4 regions of the Asaia bogorensis NBRC 16594 genome follow, and region 2 is predicted to be linked to each of the others. Evidence: predicted binding sites of a transcription regulator. Region 2 holds the regulator's gene; each other region holds the start of a gene.

Region 1 (5,414 bases), 940 kb from region 2:
CACATCGTTCTGGTTGAGATCGAATTTCTGCTTGCGGACGCGCTCGGCGTAGTAATTCCAGTCCCACGGCTTGAGTGTGAAATTCTGATGGTCTTCACCGATGGCCTTTTGCAGCTCGGCAGCCTCACGATGCTGTTCGGCCGCCGTTGCCGGCACGAGCTGGTGGATGAAGCTGTTCACAGCTGCCGGCGTCTTGGCCATCTGGTCATACAGCGTATAGGCAGCGTAATTGGGGTAACCGAACAGGGCGGCCTTTTCGGCGCGCAGCTGGGCGATTTCTGCAATCGTCTGGCGGGTGTCGTTGGCGTCGCCCTTTTCCGCACGGGTCCAGCTCTGGTTGAACAGGGCTTCACGCGTGCTACGGTCGCTCAGAGAAGCGAGATCGGGCTGTTGCGTCGTGTTCTGCAGTGGCAGGACATATTTGCCCGACAGCTTGCGCCCTTCAGCGGCCTTCTGGGCAGAGGCAACAGCACCGTCATCGAGCCCGGCGAGCGCCTCTTTCTTGTCCACCACCAGAGCACCGGCCTTGGCGCTGGCAATCAGCTTCTGGTTATAGGTGGTTTCGAGTTTGGAAAGCTGGGTATTGATGGCGCGCAGCTTCTGCTGGTCGGCATGATTCAGCTCAGCGCCCGAATGGACGAATTGCTGGTAGTAAACCTCCAGCAGCATCGCCTGCTCGGCGTTCAGGTTCAGCTTGGCGCGGTTGTCATAAAGGGTTTTGACGCGGTGGAAGAGCTTGGGATTGAGATAGATCTCATCCTGATGCTGGCTGAGCTTGGGCGCTTCCTTGCTGTCGATAGCGTCCATGGCGTCGTCCTTGTCCGCCGAGTAGACACCGTAGAACACGCTCTGGGCGCGGTTCAGCAACTGGCCCGAACGCTCCATGGCGACAATGGTGTTGTCGAAGGTCGGCGCAGCCTTGTTATTGGCGATCGCCTGCATTTCCTTCAGCTGGTCGGCCATGCCCTTTTCAAAGGCCGGCACGTAATCACTGTCCTTGATCTTGTCGAAGGGGGGCGCCTGATAGGGCAGCGGGCTTGCCTGAAACAGCGGGTTGGCAGGGGCAGCCAGCGCTGTGGAAGACAGAAGGGGAAGGGCAACAGCTGCCAGAGCCGCAGCGTGTCTGAAAACGGGCATGAACAAGGATCCTACGATCGTAACATGATATGTTACCGTAGGAAGGAAACGAAGAGGCGTCAAACCGCCTGCATGATGTTCCGCTAACGTACCGGATTATCCTGCTCACCGGGAAGGTCCTGCTCATCATCATCCAGCACGCGGATCGGGCCGCCGCGCAGCAGATCCTGCAGAACAGCCTGCACGACCCCGGAGCGTGAGAGGGGAATGTCGAGCGAGAGCGTGGCCCCGGTCTCATCGAAACAGCAGCTCTCCTGGGTCGCCTCCCACTCCGTCAGTCTGGCCTGAATGATGGGCAGCAGGCTGAACGAGGCATGAAAGCCAAGACGTTGCATTGGCACGATCTCAACCGCCTCGCCCTGTTTCAGGCAGGAAGCCGCTGCCCCGCCATAGGCGCGCACGAGACCGCCAGCGCCCAGCTTGATGCCACCGAACCAGCGCACGACAATGACCGCCACCCGGTCGAATTCCTGTGAGTCGATGGCCTGCAGAATGGGGCGTCCCGCCGTGCCACCCGGCTCGCCATCATCGAAGCTGCGATACCGCCCCCCGATGCGCCATGCCCAGCAATTATGAGTGGCATCTGGCACACGCACGCGCTCGAAAAAAGCCAGTGCCTCGGCTTCATGGGTAATCGGCGCAGCATGGACACGAAACAGGCTCTTCTTGACCACAGTGTCCTGCTGCGTTTCAGCCACCAGAGTTCGGGTCATGCGTCCTAAATCCTGCCTCGCCCTTTTCGGGTTCTGAGTTGCGGTTCTTCTCCGGTCAGGAAGCAGGCCTGAACAGGTTTTGCAAGGGCGGTGGAAACAGGTGTGTCGCGGTCCTGCTCGGGCCACATGATCGTGGCTTTTCAAAAATCCCGTGCTTATGAGGTTGCCTCTGCCATAACGCCGACCTTGGCGCGGTGATTGCGCACGAGGCCTGAAAAGGAGCGGGTGCCCCGGTTACCAGGCAGTCTTTTGCACCTGTTCGGCACATCCTATGCGGACGCTCATTGCCCGACGGCTCAGGACGATGCGCTTATTCGTCAAGCGGCTGGAACAGCTCCACCAGATCGTTAAGATGACCGATTTCTTTCAGCGCCAGACCTTCAGGAGGTTTCGGGCGTGCGCCTCCGCTGGCCACACGCCGGGGGAGGATAGCCTGTGCGAAGCCGAGTTTCTGGGCTTCCTTCAGACGAAGATCCGTTTGCGAGACCTGACGCACCTCACCGGACAGCCCGACCTCGCCGAAATAGGTCGAGCCCGCCGATGTCGGTACGCCCGTCGCGGCCGAGATCAATGCAGCTGCCACCGCCATATCGCAGGCTGGCTCACTGATCCGCAGGCCGCCCGCAATGTTGAGGTGCACATCCATTCCAGCCATCTTGAGGCCGCAGCGGGCTTCAAGAACAGCCAGAAGCATGTTCAGTCGCGCCGTTTCCCACCCGACCACTGCACGTCTGGCTGCGCCTTCACCGGCCTTGGGCGAGACGAGGGCCTGAATTTCCAGCAGGACAGGGCGTGTACCCTCCATGCCCGCAAAAACAGCCGATCCCGCAATATTGCCGCGCCGTTCTGCCAGAAACAGGGCCGAGGGGTTGGGGACTTCCGTTAGCCCTGTATCGGTCATGGCGAACACGCCAATTTCGTCTGTCGCACCAAAGCGGTTCTTGGCGGCGCGCAGGATGCGGAACTGGTGACCGCGATCGCCTTCAAAATACATGACGGCATCGACCATGTGTTCGAGCACGCGTGGGCCTGCCAGCGCCCCTTCCTTGGTGACATGACCGACCAGAACGAGCGAGAACCCGACCGTCTTGGCCAGTCGGATCAGCTCGAAAGCGCAGGCGCGCACCTGAGCGACAGAGCCCGGCGCGCTCTCAATCGTCTCGAGCCACATGGTCTGGATCGAGTCGATAACAACCACATGATGAACGCGGTCCTGCTCCAGCGAACCCGCAATTTCGGACACATTGATACTGGCTGCCAGATCGAGCGTCGGCGCATCGAGTTTCAGGCGGCGCGCGCGCAGGCGTATCTGGTCCACCGCTTCTTCGCCCGACACATACAGAACGCGCCGGCCTGCCTGCGCCAAAGCACAGGTGGCCTGAAGCAGGAGCGTGGATTTGCCAATGCCCGGATCACCGCCCACCAGCACAACAGAGGCCGGAACGAGACCGCCGCCAAGCACACGATCAAATTCGGCAATCGAGGTCTGGATGCGTGGCGGGGGAGTAAGATCGCCATCCAGATGCATGAGCGTGAGGCGACCGGCGCGCTTGCGTGTTTCACGACTGGTAGGCTCGACGGCCTCTTCAACGATGGTGTTCCACTCGCCACAGGCATCGCAGCGACCCGACCATTTGCTGGTGACTGCCCCACAGGCCTGGCATACGAAACGGGCTGTGGGACGCTTGGCCATGAGGAACATCTTCCGGTATGGGGTTCAGATCGGAAGATAGGGCAGATGGGGAAACATAACAAGAACGGGGAGGAGGTTCTTCTTTTCCAAGGGAAAAAGAAGCAAAAAGACTTTCAGATTCTAGTCGGAGAAAAACCGGGGGGGTTTGATCCCCACCACGGGAAAGAGTTTTTTGGTTCTTTTTTGCAAAAAAAAGAACGCTTCTTTATCCTCTAACGCCGCAATTCCATCCCGATCGGTCCGTCCTTGCGCCCATGGGTAAACTGATCGACCATCGCGTTTCCGCTGTCCATCAGTTCTGACGCCAGCCCCTGCCAGACCAGTTTGCCATGATAGAGCATGGCCGCACGGTCGCCGATACGCTGCGCCGAGGCCATGTCATGGGTGATGGCGACAGCGGTTGAGCCAAGGCGTTTGACGCAATCCACGATCAGTCCGTCAATCACAGCCCCCATGATGGGGTCGAGGCCCGTTGTCGGTTCGTCGAAGAACAGGATGTTGGGTGTGCCTGCAATGGCGCGGGCAAGCCCCACGCGCTTTTGCATACCGCCCGACAGCTCGGAAGGCGCGAGTGCTCCTACCGAGGGATCGAGCCCGACCTGCTTGAGAATATCACCGGCCTGGGCACGGGCTTGTGCCGCACTCAAGCGGTGAGCCTTGCCGCGGCCCTTGGCGCGCAGGCCGAACACGATGTTATCGGCCACGCTCATGCTGTCGAACAGGGCAGCATTCTGGAACAGCATGCCAATCTGTTCGACAAGGGCATCGCGTCGTGCGGGGGAGGCGGTAAGCACGCTTTCGCCGTCGATCTCGATCGTGCCGGAATCCGGGGTGATCAGACCGAGGATGCAGCGCAGGAGCACCGATTTTCCACTGCCTGAACCACCGATAATCACCATTGACGTTCCGGCTTCGACATCGAGGTCGATGCCATCCAGTACGGTTTTGGAGCCGAAGGATTTGGTCAGGCCGCGAATGCGGATCTTGGGCAGGGCGCTCATTGGGCGAAGAACAGATCCGTCAGGAGGTAATCGAAAGCGAGAAGCAGGATCGAGGCGGCCACGACCGCAGCCGTGGTGGCCGAACCCACGCCCTCGGCGCCGCCGCGGCTGGTATAGCCATGATAGCAGCCCATCAGGCTGATGATGAACCCGAACACGGCCGCCTTGGAAAGACCGACCAGCACGTCCAGCGGCTTGAGCGCGTTGAACGTGGCAATGATGTAGTTCTGCGGGTCAAAGCCGAGCTTGGAAACCGAAACGGTAAAGCCGCCGAGCACGCCCAGAATATCGGCAATAAGCACCAGAAAGGGCAGGGCCAGCGTACCAGCCAGAAGGCGCGGCGTAACCAGATACTTCATCGGGTCGGTCGAAAGGGTACGCAGCGCGTCGATCTGGTCGGTCACGCGCATGGTGCCGATCTCGGCTGACATGGCCGCACCGACGCGGCCCGCCACCATCAGACCGGCCAGAACCGGGCCAAGTTCACGAACCACGGCCAGAACGACGATGCCTGCAATGGCGCTCTGCACATGGTACTGGGCGAAGCCTGCATAGGACTGAAGCGCGATCACGCCGCCAGAGAAAATCGCGGTCAGCGCCACGACTGGCAGCGAATAGAAGGCGATTTCAATCAGGCTGTTGAAGAACACGCCCCAGTAGAAGGGCGGTCGCAGCAGATGCGACAGGCCTGCCAGGGCAAAAAGCGCCAGAGCACCAGCCTTGCGCACGATGCCGAGAAAGGCACGCCCGATGGCCGCAACGGGATCGAGTAGGAAATTCACGGTCAGCAGCTGCCATCAGGGAAGGTCATGCTTCAAGCCCTAGCCTGCCTGACGCGCTACGTCAAAGCCCTCTGTGACGCGAGGATGC
Region 2 (5,414 bases):
TCTCGCTGGCGACCGCCAAGGCAACCGCGCTTGAGCTGGATATCCCGCTCTATCGCTATGTCGGTGGCGTTTTCGCGCACACCCTGCCCGTGCCGATGATGAACATCGTCAATGGTGGCCAGCATGCCGATAACCCCATCGACATCCAGGAATTCATGATCCAGCCGGTCGGCGCACCGACGATCATGGACGCCGTTCGTATGGGATCGGAAATCTTCGCTCATCTGAAGAAGAACCTGCATGCAGCGGGCCACAACACCAATGTTGGTGACGAAGGCGGCTTTGCTCCGGGTCTGAAGTCGGCAGACGAAGCGCTTGGCTTCATCTCGAAGTCGGTCGAAGGTGCTGGTTACCGCCTCGGTGAAGACGTCACCTTCGCGCTTGATTGTGCCGCCACCGAATTCTATCGCGATGGCCGTTACAAGATGGACGGCGAAGGCCGCGATCTCGACTCCTCGGGCATGATCGACTACCTGGCCGATCTCGCAGCACGTTATCCGATCGTTTCGATCGAAGACGGCCTTGCAGAAGACGACTGGGAAGGCTGGGCAGAGCTGACAGCAAAGCTTGGCCACAAGCTGCAGCTCGTCGGGGACGATCTGTTCGTAACCAACACCGAGCGTCTGGTGCGTGGCATCGAGAACAACACGGCCAACGCGCTGCTGGTGAAGGTCAACCAGATCGGCACGCTGACCGAAACGCTCCGCGCCATGGAAACCGCGCATCGCGCCGGCTACAAGTGCGTCATGAGCCATCGCTCGGGTGAGACTGAAGATTCGATCATTGCTGATCTCGCGGTGGCGACCAATTGCGGTCAGATCAAGACGGGCTCGCTGTCACGCTCGGATCGCACGGCAAAGTACAATCAGCTGATCCGCATTGAAAACGAGCTGGCAACCGCCGCCCGTTACGCAGGCCGCTCGATCCTCCCGCGCGCCTGAGCCTTTTTGCACTACGCAAGCATGGGGGAGAGAGTCATTCTCTCCCTCATTGCGTTTACACGATTGTCAGCGATCGCAAGCTGAGGCTAGTCTAGCTCAGGCAGGTTGTGACTGGATTGATGGAGTTCCCGTGCAGATCGTTCGTGCTATCCGTCGTTTTGTACGTGCCGTTGTCCCTCCGGCTCTGTTTCTCGGTCTCACAGCCTATTTCGGCTGGAACGCGCTTCAGGGCGACCACGGGATCAAGGCCTATCACCAGCAGCTCAAACTGATGGATCAGGCGCTTCAGGCCCAGAAAGATGCGGACGCTGAACAGGCCGTCTGGAAGCGCCGTATCGGCAGCCTGAACGAGCGCGCCCTGGACGCCGATATGCTGGATGAGCGCTCACGCGCCATGCTGAATCTGGCCCGTAATGGCGATACGGTCATTCCGTATGGCCCGCACGAAAAGCTCTACTGAAAACTCCCAGAGACGGGTTTCTCCTGCCGGATCTTTCGTGACTATACGCCGAACAGCGCGGGTTCTGTAACGCTCGCGCCCTCGGGACGAAGTGGTGATACATCTCGGCGCAACCAGCGCCCACGCGCCTGAGTTCAACACGACGGCCTTACTGAACGGACTGCATGCACTTCTACCGTATCGTTGCCGACATATGCATCGGCAACCTTGCTTGCAAAAGGGTGCTCCCCAACTTCTCCTTCAAGCTGACGGCCATCAAGCCGGACCAGGTGTCGACTGGGTGAGTCACGGCCCCGCATGAAGTCTGGACCGCCCCTTTCCCCGATCGACAGCTAGCAGGCACAAAAAAAGCGGCCCGAAGGCCGCTTTTCTTTTCCGTCAGCGTCAGCCGATCTTACTTGATCTTGGCTTCGCGGAACGCAACATGCTTGCGGACGACGGGGTCGTACTTGCGCACTTCCATCTTGCCGGTCGCCGAGCGGGCGTTCTTCTTGGTGACATAGAAATATCCGGTATCCGCGGTCGAAACGAGACGGATCTGGATGACGTTGGTCTTGGCCATTGGGTCCTCGCAAACTGATCTGTCGCTGCGCGCGACATGAACGGCAGCGTTTTCAAGCTGGGCGCATAAATGCTTCTATTACGCCCGCGGGTCAAGTGTTTCCGCTCGAACGGAGGATGATTTTTGATGTTCCGGGGAAAAAATCTTGAAGAGATCGAACCAAGAACTTAATAAGAACATTGTGATTCCGGGCAGTTACGGTCGAGTGCCGCCCCCGCCACGGAGAGAGGGACCCCATGCTGACACGCAAGCAACACCAGCTCCTGCTTTATATCGACGGCTATCTGAAGCGGACAGGATTTTCGCCTTCTTTTGACGAAATGAAGGAGGCGCTCGAACTCCGGTCCAAATCCGGCATTCACCGGCTGATTTCAGCACTTGAGGAGCGTGGATTCCTGCGGCGCCATCATCACCGGGCCCGTGCGCTTGAAATACTGCGCCTACCGGTCACTGAGGCGCAGCCTGTGACGGCCGTGACGAGTGATACTCTCGTAGAAGCTGGTCCTTTTCCCCGCCTTGCTCACAGTCAGGCGAAGCCGCTGGCCTCCAGCTTGGCTGACTCGCAGAGTTCTGTCGTGGGTGTGCCGCTCTATGGCCGTATCGCCGCCGGCTTGCCAATCGAGGCATTCCGCGATCAGGGAGAGCAGATTGATATCCCCGCGGCGCAACTCACTAACGGGCAGCATTACGCCCTACATGTATCAGGTGATTCGATGATCGAGGCTGGCATCCTCGACGGTGATATCGTCATCATTCGCCAGGCCGAGACGGCGGAGAACGGCAAGATCGTTGTGGCGCTGGTGGATAATCAGGAGGTGACACTCAAACGCCTGCGCCAGAAGGGCCAGTCGATTGCTCTGGAGCCTGCCAATCCCGCCTATGAGACGCAGATATTTCCTCAAAGCCGTGTCCGCATCCAGGGCGTGCTGATCGGGCTTTACCGTCAGTACAACTGACCGTTCTCATAACCGCCCAGCCCCATAGAGCCTGTTTGGAAAGTCCCCTGATAATGGCCCCTGGCAGCTGCACCGAGCAATTGACGGTCACGAAGCAGCGGAAATCAGGGCATTTGCGCAAAAGCTAAATGGGCCACCCGACCATTTGTCGGGCTCAGACGCAGTTTCCAAACAGGCACTTAGCGATGTCTACCTCCCGACCCTGACAAGAAAGGGCTTCTGTCCAGGATAAGTGTACATCGCTCCAGACTTCGAACAGAGATATGGCGAGCAATCATGAAGTCGTGCGGGCTCAGGAGGCTTGCATTTGCTGAAGGGCCAGGGTCGCGTCAGGCCTCGTGGGGCAACGCGGGGCGCGCACCGGTGTCGGGGTGGAAGAACTCCGATGCAGAGATCTATGCCCTCTGCTATATTGACGCCTTGAGCGTGGCCGGGAGTGCGGAAACGCAGCAGGATATGGCGGCGAGGCCTCTCGCAACAGCGTGTGTGGAGCGATACACCTAGATCGTCGTGATCTGTCGCTCCATCATGGAGCGCTCTACGATCACCAAGCGTCAGCGCAGCCGTTAGCCACAATGGATCAAGTTCGATGTGTCACCCTCAGGCGGAGGCGTACCTCTCTCGATAATCAGAAGCCTCAGCCCATCAGCGTTCAAGTAGTTCACGAGACCTCGCCTCAGCAGAGAGGCAACGTCTCACCCATCCATTTTGCCGAATTCCTTCTGATCGCAGGACGGGACTTTCGCATGCAAGTTTCGACGTAATCGGGCCGAACCATCGAAATGGCCACCCAGCCGCATGCTGCTGCGAGGACTCTGCTCTTCCCAGCATCATGACCGGCCCGAGATCATACGAAATGGAGAGGCCATTCTCGGGCTTTGCGGTTGGTCCGGTGTCGCCGTATCACCCGCGCTCAACACAGCAGGCTTTTGGTCGAGCCCAGTCGTTGAGGTGTCTGATCACTCTTTGAGGCGCACTAAACTATGCCGGGCGTGCGCAATCGTTGCCGAACCGGGCGCACTCTACCGGCCATAAATCCAGCATGTGGCAATCCTCACTCGACCTGCCCTGTTTCTTACCTGGAGATCACCCAGGGTCAGGCCGAGTGTCCGGTCAGTGAGCCGCCTTATCCTTGGTGACGCGCACCGAACCGTCCGGCGATATAAGGGTGCTTGTTCCGTCACCATTCGGGATCACAATGGTGCCGCTATGGCTTGGAGCAAGATATTTGTGCGCATTATCCTCAACCGAGGAAGAGAGCGACGGGCGAGACGCAGAGCGAACGCCATTCACGACGCCATCATGTTCACCCATCTCGATGGTGCCCCCGTCTCCCAGCTGGATGCTGCTCCCATTACTCGCACCATGGCTTTTCGTCATGGAGCCGAAGTAGCTGTTGGTGTCTGCCAGGGCATCCCGCAGGCCGTTAGGCGAGGCCTCGACGTCGCGCAAGGTAGGCAAGGGTTGCGGAGCACCGGGCCAGACATTTCCGTTTTCGGGCAGTAGCGGCATCGCCATGTAGGCGTGCCCGCGGACCTTCTCCATATTCTCCGAAATGCCCTTCGGCATGTTTGGATTGGCACCCGGCAAGGTAACCGTGTCATGGAGGGATTTCCCGAGACCGGAACAGCCACTCAACAAAACTGGGATCGCTAAAAGAGCGGCCTTTCTCATCATCTACTCCAGGGATGTCTTTGCGTCCCTTTTAAGACGCCCCTGACGACAATGCCAGATACAGAACATGTATAGCGCACAATACTAGTGCGTGAGTTTGGCTGAAGAACCGTTTGTGCCGGTTCCAAGCATTTTTGCGAGACCGGTTACCAGATAGCCCCACCCACTCATCACCGTCGGTACCACCGAAACCCAGAGCATCACTGCACCAAGATGGGTAAAGGAAATCGCACCGAGCCCGATCTGTCTTGGCATGACGTCCCCAGCCAGCAGGCAGCCGATCGCGACCATCTGGATGCCTGTTTTCCACTTGGCGAGGCGGGTCGAAGGGAGTGTTGCGCGCTGACTGGCCATGAATTCGCGCAGACCACTTACCATGATCTCCCGCACGAGAATGATAATTGCTGCAAACAGGGCACCGTCCACCAGCCTGCCATATCCCGCCAGAGCGAGCAGCAGGGCCCCCACGAGCAGCTTGTCAGCAATCGGGTCCATCATGCGACCCAGTTCCGACCCCTGTTTCCAGCGACGCGCCAGCATCCCGTCCAGATAGTCGGTAATGCAAGCCGCGATATACAGCACGCAGGCAATCCCGTCCGTCCAGGCATTATTGAACGCAATCAGCGCGATCAGCACCGGGATCGACGCGATACGCAGCAGGGTCAGGATGTTGGGCAGATCTGTCAGCATGAATCTTTCCCGGAGCTGCCTTCAAGTCAGAAAACACATGGAGATGAAATTACGCACCATGATAGGACGCTCATGGTGGTTCTTCATAGCTTCTCGCGCATCATTGCGGGTGAAAAAACTCGTAAATCGTG
Region 3 (5,414 bases), 760 kb from region 2:
AGACGCCATTACGGATCAGGGTGATTGGCTCGCCTATCGTGCGTTTTCTCAGATCAGGGATTTTGCGTGAGAGATAGTTGAAAAGCGCCATGAGCAGGATGCACAGGATGAGCAGGGCGATATAATGCAGGATAGGTAGTTTGTCGTTGTAGAGAATACCTCCGACAACGCCGCCCAGTATGAAGTTACCAACCAGATCGACCGCCGACATCATGGCAATCTGATTGCGCCCGGTGACATTCAGATAGGTGATGATAAGGGAGAACCCGATCACGAGCTTGAGAATAACCCAGAGGTAGACGGTGATCACGACTAGGCAGCCTTCATAGAGTTCACAACACACAAATAGCGCAGGCTCTCCCACCGGGAAAATCTCTACGTCCAATACGCTTTTGAAAGCATAGGCGGTTCAAACGACCGACAGAGTAGCAGGTTCAGTAAGGAGAACACCTTTGAGCAAAGGGTGATCCTGGTCACTCTTGAGAAAGCGACTGATAGTAATAAGCTGTCCAGGCAATACCGGCAGGCGATATCGGAATTTCCGGCCCGTCACGATCGCCACACTGCCATGTGACACGCAGATGATGCGTAAATCTTATTGGATCGTCCTGATGCCATCGCCAGGCCGAGACCTGATCACTGGTGATACCTGGGCCACTTGCGCCTGCATAACGGTTGTAGAAGACACCAAAGCTGTCGCTGGAAAAAGGAGCGTCCTGAAAATTGAACGATGATCCGAAATAATCTTCAGTGCCAGAGGACTCGTACTGGGGATCAGTCGCCCCATCGATGTAGTAGCGAAAATTACCTTCTATGCAGTTCTCGTTGGTTCCAGGCTGATCGTTATGCCGATCCATAAAAAATTGTAGTCCGGCCAGCCGCCCTGGTCCATTGACGTCAAGAAGAGTCATCTCCTCATAGGGGTGAACGGCAATCTGCCCCCGGTACTGATCGCCTCCACTGACTGTGTGGAGTTCCTCCGTTGGCCGCGTGGAGGGATCTGACTCGCCCTGCAGCCAGCCCCATAATTTAAGGGGATGCAGGCCTCCGTTGTGAAAAAGGGCGTGAAGGCTTTTACGATAGGGTATTCTGAGGTTGAGCGTACAGCCCAAGCGACCGATCGAACTCGAGCAGGAGACAGCACGTGAATGGAAACGTGTTGCCCCATACGTCCCTGAAAGCCCCAGAGAAAGCACGACACTGGGTGTTTTCTCGCCATCAACCTCAAAAGAGAGACTGGAAAGATCAACGTCAGGGCCTTCCCCAGCCAAAGCGATATTAATGATTTTCACGTTGCCAGCATCATCATGTCGCACCGCTAGGGGGAGGTCGTGCCCTGGTGCGACGACCACACGTTCCCAATGCGATGACCATACAGACGGTTGAGCCACCCCTGTTTTGATTGAACAAATGATCAGGACAGGGGTAATCCAGAAACGTATCCAAGGCAGGATGTCTGAGCTCATATGGTCAAAAAAGTCCCATACGGTCGAAATGGTTGAGCATGTAAATGGTTGGAATGCCATCAACAATATCAGGTTGGTGTAGATATTCCCAAGTATAGACCCAGACTGGACTGTAGTTTCTATAATCTCTTATCGATAGAAGGTGGGTATAAAGCAATGACTCTGGTTTGAAGTTGTCAGTAATGAACTTGAAGTCAAATACCTCATAGCCCTTCTTTATATAGAGCCAATAATGGAATATTTGATGTTCAAAGTCCTCGTATCGAACGATCTCTAGGAATTTTGCGAAAGAACCATATCTTCCAGATAGATAATCAAAAAACTCGCCTAGATCTGTGCTTTCATAGTAGGGCGCATCGAAAAACCATGTGTAAAGAATATCACCTTCGGAATTTTTCAGACCGTCTGTTTCCTCGCCGTCAAAATGCCGGAGACAATCTGCTGTAATAGCTGAGATCTCATGATGGCGCATGCATGAGCCAACCAGTATTTTCTTCTGGTAGTTCTTTTGCATGACATCGAAGATATCGCTCATATCCTTGACGGCAGCCGTATCTCCGTCAACGCTCGAAATTCGCTCATATCCCTGCTCATATGCCCATTTCAGCAGGACAAACTTCTTGATGTTTACGATACACCGATCCTTGTTGTGTATATACCGTGAAACAGCTTCTTCAGATTTTGCTACCCGGTGCAGATAACTATCAATATTAATAATGACGATATTTATTTCTTTTGAGAGTGAAGGCACCATCCGCGCAAACCGACGGTATTCCTCCTCATTGGAAGCGCCGAGTATGATATCAAAACTACAGTTACGTGTGCGAGACTCGATAGAATTAATGAACGAAATGAGCCAATTCATTTTGGGCAGATTGCAGGGTATTACAAAGCAGTCACGTTTCATTTTTTGTCTCGCCGTATCCTTTATTTTCTTTAGCTCATAATCGAAACTACGTCTGATAGAAATACACAGTGTATCGAGGCAAAAAAAGTAATCTGCCGCTCCTTGTCTGAGGCAAGCTGCTCACTGATTCATTGTTCATGTTTTGTTCTTGTGATATCGCTGCCGTGAAAGGGGGTCTTTCATGGCGAGTATGGCTATGTTGCGCGACAGCATCGTGCAGATTGAGCAGCGTTATCAGCGCGGTTTTGCAGCGCTTTACCTACAGACGGGCATGGCTGCCGTTGACGAGGCGCTCAAGGGTGGGCTGCGTCGAGGGGCTGTGCATGAGTTTCTGGGGGAGGGACATGATCAGGGGCTTTGCGCCCGCCCGACGCGTTTCATAGCGCAGATTCTGGCGCGGAGTGCGGGGCCTGTCATCTGGCTTGTGCCTGCCCTCTCCGAGAATCACCCCATAGGGCATCGCGGAGCAGCGCAGGGAAGGGGCGGCAGTTCCGGCTTTACCTCCGTGCCGGTCCTGGCGGGGCTGCGTGATGCCGGGCTGGATGGCGCGCGGCTGCTCTGTGTTGAGGTCGAAGCTGCGCGCCTAGTTGGTACGATGGAAGATGTGCTGCGCACCAGAGGGGTGACAGCCGTTGTGGCTGACCTGCCTGAACCGTTATCCCTTACAGCCTCGCGTCGCCTGCATCTGGCGGCAGAAAAGACGATGGTCACCGGGTTTGTCGTGCATCGTCATGCACAGCCTCTTTCGCCCAATTCCTGCTGGACGCGCTGGCGCATCGGCCCTGCGCGTGCCGATGCGGTCAGGGTGGGGCTGCGCTCTTTCCCCTCTGCTTCGGGGGGGCTGTCCCTTTCCCTTTTGCGACGTCGTGGGGGTGATGCCCTGTTCTGGAGGGTCGGTACAGACCATGATGCGTCGGTTTCTTTCCCTGTGGCTGCCCCACTGGCACACGACCCTCTGGCACAAGGGGCATCCCGAAGCCGACCCCGCCAGACCTCTGGCCCTTTATGGTCGTGAGGGCCAGAGCCGGAAGATCATGGCGGTCAATCAACCGGCCCGGGATTGCGGGGCGGAGAAAGGTCAGTTTCTGGCCATGGCACGCAGTCTTGTGCCGGATCTGGCGACGCATCCCGTTACGCCCGCAGCCGATGCGCGCGCCTTGCACAGGCTGGCATCATGGTGCCGGTGCTTCTCACCTCTTGTCGCGGTCGATTCGCCAGATGGCCTGTGGATCGACAGCACGGGATGCGCCCATCTTTTTGGAGGTGAGGTCGCCATGCTGGAAACCGTAAGGGACAGGCTCATGGCGCAGGGGTATGCCGTTCGTGCAGCCTTGGCCGATACGGCTGGAGCGGCTCATGCTCTGGCCCGCTTCGGCGCAAAGGATCTGCTTTGTATTCCCTCTGGCAGCGTGGCTGCAGCACTCGACTCCCTGCCCGTCGCTGCCTTGCGGCTTGATGACGAGGCACAGTCGCGGCTTGGTCTTCTGGGAATTAGCCGTGTGGCGGATCTGCGTGCCGTGCCGCGTGCTGCGCTGACGCGCCGCTTCGGCAAGGCGGTGCTGTGTCGTCTTGATCAGGCGCTTGGGCACCAGAAAGAAGCTCTGGATTTCGATCAGCCTGCAACAGCCCTGAGCGTTAAGCGCCATCTGATGGAACCAATCGGCACGGCCGAAAGCATCGCGCAGGTTATGGACGTCCTGTGTCAGGATATCGCGACCCTTTTGCAGGAGAGGGGCCTTGGCGCGCGCCGGGTCGACCTGCTTTGCCATCGCGTGGATGACGTGGTTCAGGCAGTGCGGGTGGGAACGGCTGAGCCTGTTAACGAGGCCATGCGCCTGTCCCGCCTGCTTCAGGAGCGTATCGAGACAATCGATCCAGGGTTTGGCATCGAAGTCATGAGCCTGCATGTCGGTCACGCCCAGCCCCGCTCGCCGGTGACAGAGGAAGCCATGTTACCGGAGTCCTCCACAGGAGCGGGCGGGCTTCTTCAGGCAGGTCATCCCCCGGCAGGAGAATCGCTGGTGGTTCTGGCAGAACGACTACGCAACAAGCCGGGTTTGCGAGCGATCTATCATCTGGCGGAAACCGACTCACCCTTCCCCGAGATGGCCCAGACACAAGGCCTTGCGCCTGTTCCATCATTGGAAGGCGTTTTGCGGCGCTCACATTGGCCGCGACCAACCCGGCTTTTTGCACCGCCACGCGCTATCGCCGCGCCAGAACTGACGGACCACGACGCGCCTCAGGGCTTTGTCTGGCAAGGGCAGAAACTGCGTGTTTGCGGGGCTGATGGGCCGGAGCGGCTACATGGTGCCTGGTGGCAGCATCCCGCGCAGGCAGGGGCCATACGCGATTACTGGATTGTGGAAACCGAGCAAGGCGATCGCTTCTGGCTGTTTCGTCGGGGGGACGGTCAGCATCCCTGGTCGGGTGACGGGGCGTGGTTCGTCCACGGGCTGTTCTGATGACACAGGATTTCCCCTCTCCTCCGGTCATGCGTCCTGCCGAGCCCCGCGAGATTGCGGAGGCTCTGACCCATGCCCTGCGTTTTGACGGGCGTCGGCGTGTTCATGATGCTGATGAACTGATGGCGACCCTCGTGGCCGAGCGGCTGGTGGCGCATCTGGCGCGTTGCGGTTTCGTGCTCATGAAACGTGCCGATGCCGTGGCGCATGATACGAGCCGGCATCATCATCCCAATGACAGGGCAAAAGGCGAGGGGGCATGACCACGCCGCTTCATGTCACGTCCTATTATTCCTTTCTGCGTGGCGTAAGTGCGCCGCACGACCTGTTTTCTGTCGCCCAGGCCCAGGGGCACAGGGCGCTCGCGCTGACCGACCGCCATTCGGTGGCCGGCATGGTGCGCGCCCATGATGCCGCGCGTCAGAGCGGTGTAAGGCTGTTGCCGGGCTGTCGGCTCGATCTGCTCGAAGGCTCGACTCTTCTGGCCTATCCTGTTGATCGTGCGGGGTGGGGGGCGCTTTGCGGTCTGTTGACGCTTGGGCACCGCCGGGGTGCGCGGGACGTCTTTTCGCTCGA
Region 4 (5,414 bases), 900 kb from region 2:
ACAAAGCGGGAGTTCTGGGACCACCGCCTGCAGGATATCCGCGATTTCGAGGCCTATCTGGGCCGGCAGGGCATCCATATTCTCAAGGTCATGCTGCACATGTCGCCCGAGTGTCAGCAGGAGCGTTTGCTGCGTCGTCTTCATCGGCCGGACAAGCGCTGGAAGTTCGATGAGAGCGATCTGGCGGAACGTCAGTTCTGGCCCGCTTACCAGACAGCCTATGAAGAAGCGATCCGGGCGACGGCGACCGAGCACGCGCCCTGGCTTGTCGTGCCGTCAAACAAGAAATGGTATTCGCGTCTGGTGGTGATGGAAGCTCTGATTGCAAGGCTTGAGAGCCTGAGCCCGGAGCCACCACCGCCCTCGCCTGAGATTCTCGAAAATCTCGGTCGGCTCGAAGCCAAGATCAAGGCGAGCAAGATACTCGGCTGATCTTACCCATCCTGCAAGGTCGCCTCCTTTGGCGGCCCTTGCAGGGTGGAAGCGTAAGGGTTGTCAGTGCGCCTCCTTACGCGCCGTCCTGATCTGCTCGCGCATCTCCTCAGCCGAGATGGCACCGGGAATGATCGCACTCGTACCGAAAACGAAGGTCGGTGTGCCATCGAGGCCGATCAGCCTTGCTTCGGCCAGATTCTCGTTGATCTGCGCGGCAACGCTCGAGGCGTGCATGTCAGTCACCAGCTTGTCCGCATTGAGCCCATTGGCCGTAGCGAGCTGACGGATACGATCCAGAGTAGGGGGCGTCGTGTCCTGCATAAGGGCGCGTTTCATCTTTTCGTAGCCGCCCTGCAGCGCGGCGGCGAAAATGGCCTGCGTGTCCAGCACGCTTTTCTCGCTCAGCACCGGTACCAGCTTTTCGACTAGGCGCAGCTTGCTGTCCGATTTCAGAAGGGCATCGACAACGGGCACCATGCTGCGGCAATAGCCGCAGCGCGGGTCGAGAAACTCCACAATGGTCAGATCGCCCTGCGGGTTGCCGCGCACCGTGTAGTCGGGCCCCTTTTGCAGACGCTCACGATCGGAGCGAACATGGGTGAGGGCGTCATCTGCTGCTTTCTGCTGGGCGCCCTGACGCAGGGCTACGATGGCATCGCTCAGAATGCTCGGGTCATTCTTCAGGGCGTCGCGCAGGATCGTCACGATCTCGGCGCGCTGGGCCGGGCTGAAAGACGATTCCGCAGCGGCAGACGCAGTACTGGGGGCAGCAAGGGCCGGAACGGCGGTCGACACGGTCAGACCAAGGGCGAGAAAAGTGCCGGCAAGCCGGGCACGGGTCGGGCGGGTCATGAGGACGATCCTGCTGGTCGTGAAAGACATGGGCGTGAAGAAAACGCGCTCCTGCATAGGCCAGCAAAAGCGATTTCGCAAAACCGGAGCCGGGCGCGCGGTTGCCCATCGTCCGGATCACGGTTAGATGCGTTAACGAACCCAATTTCCAGACAGTTGCTTCTTCGGCCCCCGAAGATACCATCCCTGTCCGGAACAGTAGAGAAAAGGCTTGCCGGGTCATGGAGACACCGCACGTGGCGCATCGTCAGTCGAATGCCCCCTGTCGCCCCGCAGGGCGCTTTGCGCTCAAGGCAGGGTTGCGCCCGGCTTGTGCCCTTACGGCAGCCATGCTGCTCGCCGGGTGCAGCGATGTCGCGCATATCGGTCACAGCCTGTTTGGCAAGACCACCCCCATCGTGACGGGCTATATCGGCACGGTAGTCGCCGATGAGCCACGTGCGGCCCTGATCGGGCGCGATGTGCTGGTGCATGGCGGCAACGCAGCCGATGCTGCGGCTGCGGTGGGGATGGCACTGTCGGTCACCCTGCCATCGCGTGCCTCTCTGGGCGGTGGTGGCGCCTGCCTGGCCACACGCGCCAACGAGGCCCCCCAGGCTTTCGTGTTCCTGCCCGGTTCAGCCAGCGCTTCGGGTGCAGCCACGCGTCAGGCGGCGATACCGATGACGCCGCGTGGGTTGTTCACCATGCAGCTTCGCTACGGCACCGTCGAATTTGCTGATATTCTTGGTCCGTCCGTTCGCCTTGCCCGCAGCGGCACCACAGTCAGCCGCGTGCTGGCCAACGATATTGCTGCGGTACAGAACCCCCTCTTCGCCGATGACGCCGCACGTAGCGTTTTCAGCCGTCCCGATGGCGCGCCGCTGCAAAATGGCGATGCGCTGGTGCAGCCCCAGCTGGCAAGTTTTCTGGAACGCATGACCAATGTTGGTGTGGGCGATCTGTATAACGGGGCGCTTGGCGGGATCTTCGTTGAAGGGGCCAACAAGGCAGGGGGCGGCCTTTCGACCACAGCGTTGCGTAACGCCATGCCAGCGCAGATCGCGCCGCTTCAGGTCGAGCAGGATGGCTATGTGGCCTCGTTCCTGCCGCCGCCTGCTGATGGTGGGCTTGGTGCCGCGGCGGCGTTCCACTCCGGCGCTTCCGCGCAGAGCGTGGTGGCAACGTGGCGCAGCGAAGACCGTCATGGCCTGAGCAATGACGCCCTCCTAAGCGCTGCGCAGACCCTGGTGAATGGCGGATCCAGCCGCGGTGGCTCCCTGCCGTCGCTTCCGGCCTCGACCTCCTTTGTCGTGACAGACAACAAGGGCGGCGCTGTGGCCTGCGCCCTGACCGACAACAATTTGTTCGGCACAGGTCGTATGGCTGAAGGAACGGGCGTGCTGCTGGCTGCGGCACCGGGGCGCTATCCGGCACCGCTTCTGGCTGCTGCCATCGTGCAGCGTCGTGGCACCCTGACTGGTGCCGCCGCCGCCTCCGGTCAGAACGATGCAGCCGATGCGCTGGCTCAGGCTGCACGGGCGATCGTCTCTGGCACGACGGTGCCGCATGAAGGGCAGGGGCGCGTCAATGCCTCGGTTTGCAAGGGCGGCAATTGTCAGGGTGATACCGATCCGCGTGGTGGCGGTCTCTCGGTGGGCAGTGTGAACAACTGATCCTGCGTGATCTCTCGCTTTTGGGCCATCGAGGCCGGATGCGGGAGTATGAATTGTTTGCAGAAACGACACTTATACCCCCTGGAAACAGGGGGTATTTTTTATGTCCGTCCCCTTGTGTAAAAGGGGCGTGATCATGATATGTTCTCAAGAACAAATGTGAACGATCAACACGAATCGCTCCGCCCCGATTGCCGATTTTCATGAGTTCGGCAACACTGGTGTGAGCGGAGGACAGGATATGAGCGTGGACAGGACGAAAGCACTCGAAGGTGCGCTGAGCCAGATCGAACGGGCTTTCGGCAAGGGGTCGATCATGCGCATGGGGCAGCGCCCCAAGGAGCAGGCCGATGTGATCTCCACCGGCTCGCTGGGCCTCGATATCGGCCTCGGTATCGGCGGTCTGCCGCGCGGCCGTATCATCGAGATCTACGGCCCTGAAAGCTCCGGCAAGACGACACTGGCGCTTCATGCTATTGCCGAAGCCCAGAAGAAGGGCGGAACCTGCGCCTTTATCGATGCTGAACATGCGCTCGATCCGGGTTATGCCCGCAAGCTTGGTGTGGATGTCGACAATCTTCTGCTCAGCCAGCCTGACGCTGGTGAACAGGCTCTGGAAATTGCCGATACGCTGGTGCGTTCCGGTGCCGTCGATGTGCTGGTGGTCGACTCCGTGGCGGCACTGGTGCCGCGTGCGGAACTTGAGGGCGATATGGGCGACAGCCATGTCGGTCTTCATGCCCGTCTGATGAGCCAGGCCCTGCGCAAGCTGACTGGCACAGTCTCGCGCTCGAACACGATGGTGATTTTCCTCAACCAGATCCGCATGAAGATCGGCGTGATGTTCGGCAATCCCGAGACCACGACCGGTGGTAACGCGCTCAAATTCTACGCGTCGGTGCGTCTGGATATCCGCCGTATCGGTTCGATCAAGGACCGCGACGAGGTGGTGGGCAACCAGACACGCGTGAAGGTGGTCAAGAACAAGATGGCCCCGCCTTTCCGTCAGGTCGAATTCGACATCATGTACGGCGAGGGCATCAGCAAGGTCGGCGAACTGATCGATCTGGGCGTCAAGGCCAATATCGTCGAGAAATCGGGTGCCTGGTTCTCGTATGATAGCACCCGCGTGGGTCAGGGGCGTGAGAATGCCAAGCAGTTCCTGCGCGATCACCCCGAGATGGCAGCCGATATCGAACGTCGTATCCGCGAGCAGGCAGGCGTGGTGGCTGAGGCCATGATGACCTCGCCGGAAGATCAGGAAGACGAAGCCGAAGCCTGAGTCCCGTCATCCCTGTCGCAGGCAGGGTAGCGCGAGACTGAATTGAAAAGACCCGCTGCATCCCCGGCGATGCAGCGGGTCTTTCTGTGGGTCATTCAGCGCAGACTGCCAGATATCGTACCGGGGGGACTCAACGCCCGCACGGCAAGCTCTCGCTGCCGGTTTTTACGCCTGACCCTGAGACTGGCTGAAGCCTCCGGCATCAAATGACTTGGGGGGCGCCCAATAGGCGGCGGCCAGTTCGTTCTGGCAGATTTCGATCTGTTCCTGAATCCAGTGCATACATTCATGCAGCCCACGAATGATGATTTCCTCGGCTGTCTGGTCATCCAGCATGGCCCGTAATTCGCCAAGGCGCTCCTGCACCGCCGAGCTTTGCTTGCGCAGGTTGTAATGTGTTGCGAGGGCACCCAGGACAGAATCGGCATGACGCAGGTTGAGCGCGAGCGAGCGCGGAAACCCCTCATTCTTGAGCAGGAAACCGACCACATTGGCAGGCGTAGTCGTCACCGGTTTGAGACGGCGAAAGGCGTGATAGGCCGCAGCCGAGCGCAGCACGGACGCCCATTGTGTCATATCGATTTCCGACCCCACCTCGGCAGCATCGGGTAGGAGCGTATGATAGCGCGTGTCGATCAGTCGTGTGATCTGGTCACTGCGCTCCAGATGCCGACCCAGCAGATAGAACAGCCAGGCCTGATCGCGATAGAGCGTCCCTTCCGTCACACCGGCATGAGACTGGCACTCCTGCTTGATGCGGTTGCACAGGGCCGAAAGCCCTGTGCGTCGTATGTCGCCGGGCGTGAGGTCCAGCATCCAGCGCGTGAATACATTGAGCTGCATCCACATTTCGGTCGAGATAAGGGGGCGTGCAGAGCGGGCATTTTCGCGCACGGCGTGGGCCATGGCCCGGATCGAACTCGGGTTGGAGCAATCCGTGATGTAAAAGCACAGATAATCCTCCTCCCTCGCGGCAGGATAGAGGGCGCGAAACCGCTCTTCATCGCTGTTGATGTGAACGATTGAATCCCATACCGGGCGGCCATCGGCACCCCGCACGAAAGCCTCGGTTACTTCGAGCACGCGGGCGAGGTTTTCGATGCGCTCCATATAGCGTGCAAGCCACATCATGTTCTCGGCATAGCGCGAGAGCAGGGTGTTCAGGTCGGGCTGTATGCCTGAGACATAGG

The links. The regulator LexA, encoded in region 2, represses DNA repair genes until DNA is damaged. The targets are predictions, from matches to a motif close to TGTTCTANNTANGTTC.
Region 1: the regulator LexA is predicted to act here: its motif matches at 3,595-3,610, upstream of radA (DNA repair protein RadA).
Region 3: the regulator LexA is predicted to act here: its motif matches at 2,506-2,521, upstream of Asbog_RS14470 (ImuA family protein).
Region 4: the regulator LexA is predicted to act here: its motif matches at 3,074-3,089, upstream of recA (recombinase RecA).

What each region holds. Positions count from the first base shown of each region.
Region 1 covers NZ_AP014690.1:406,381-411,794, forward strand. Annotated here, with positions in the region: gene Asbog_RS01860 (M3 family metallopeptidase) at 1-1,137, opposite strand, end outside; gene Asbog_RS01865 (IMPACT family protein) at 1,221-1,850, opposite strand; gene radA (DNA repair protein RadA) at 2,161-3,543, opposite strand; gene Asbog_RS01875 (ABC transporter ATP-binding protein) at 3,756-4,544, opposite strand; gene Asbog_RS01880 (MlaE family ABC transporter permease) at 4,541-5,326, opposite strand.
Region 2 covers NZ_AP014690.1:1,348,800-1,354,213, reverse strand. Annotated here, with positions in the region: gene eno (phosphopyruvate hydratase) at 1-941, shown strand, start outside; gene Asbog_RS06045 (FtsB family cell division protein) at 1,072-1,401, shown strand; gene rpmG (50S ribosomal protein L33) at 1,796-1,963, opposite strand; gene lexA (transcriptional repressor LexA) at 2,200-2,919, shown strand; gene Asbog_RS06025 (hypothetical protein) at 4,033-4,437, opposite strand; gene pgsA (CDP-diacylglycerol--glycerol-3-phosphate 3-phosphatidyltransferase) at 4,678-5,283, opposite strand; gene uvrC (excinuclease ABC subunit UvrC) at 5,384-5,414, opposite strand, start outside.
Region 3 covers NZ_AP014690.1:590,933-596,346, forward strand. Annotated here, with positions in the region: gene Asbog_RS02665 (DUF421 domain-containing protein) at 1-310, opposite strand, end outside; gene Asbog_RS02670 (DUF2961 domain-containing protein) at 474-1,466, opposite strand; gene Asbog_RS02675 (hypothetical protein) at 1,471-2,373, opposite strand; gene Asbog_RS14470 (ImuA family protein) at 2,555-3,388, shown strand; gene Asbog_RS02685 (Y-family DNA polymerase) at 3,279-4,838, shown strand; gene Asbog_RS02690 (hypothetical protein) at 4,838-5,101, shown strand; gene Asbog_RS02695 (error-prone DNA polymerase) at 5,098-5,414, shown strand, end outside.
Region 4 covers NZ_AP014690.1:450,433-455,846, forward strand. Annotated here, with positions in the region: gene Asbog_RS02050 (PPK2 family polyphosphate kinase) at 1-432, shown strand, start outside; gene Asbog_RS02055 (DsbA family protein) at 496-1,287, opposite strand; gene Asbog_RS02060 (gamma-glutamyltransferase) at 1,509-2,942, shown strand; gene recA (recombinase RecA) at 3,184-4,224, shown strand; gene Asbog_RS02070 (alpha-E domain-containing protein) at 4,390-5,414, opposite strand, start outside.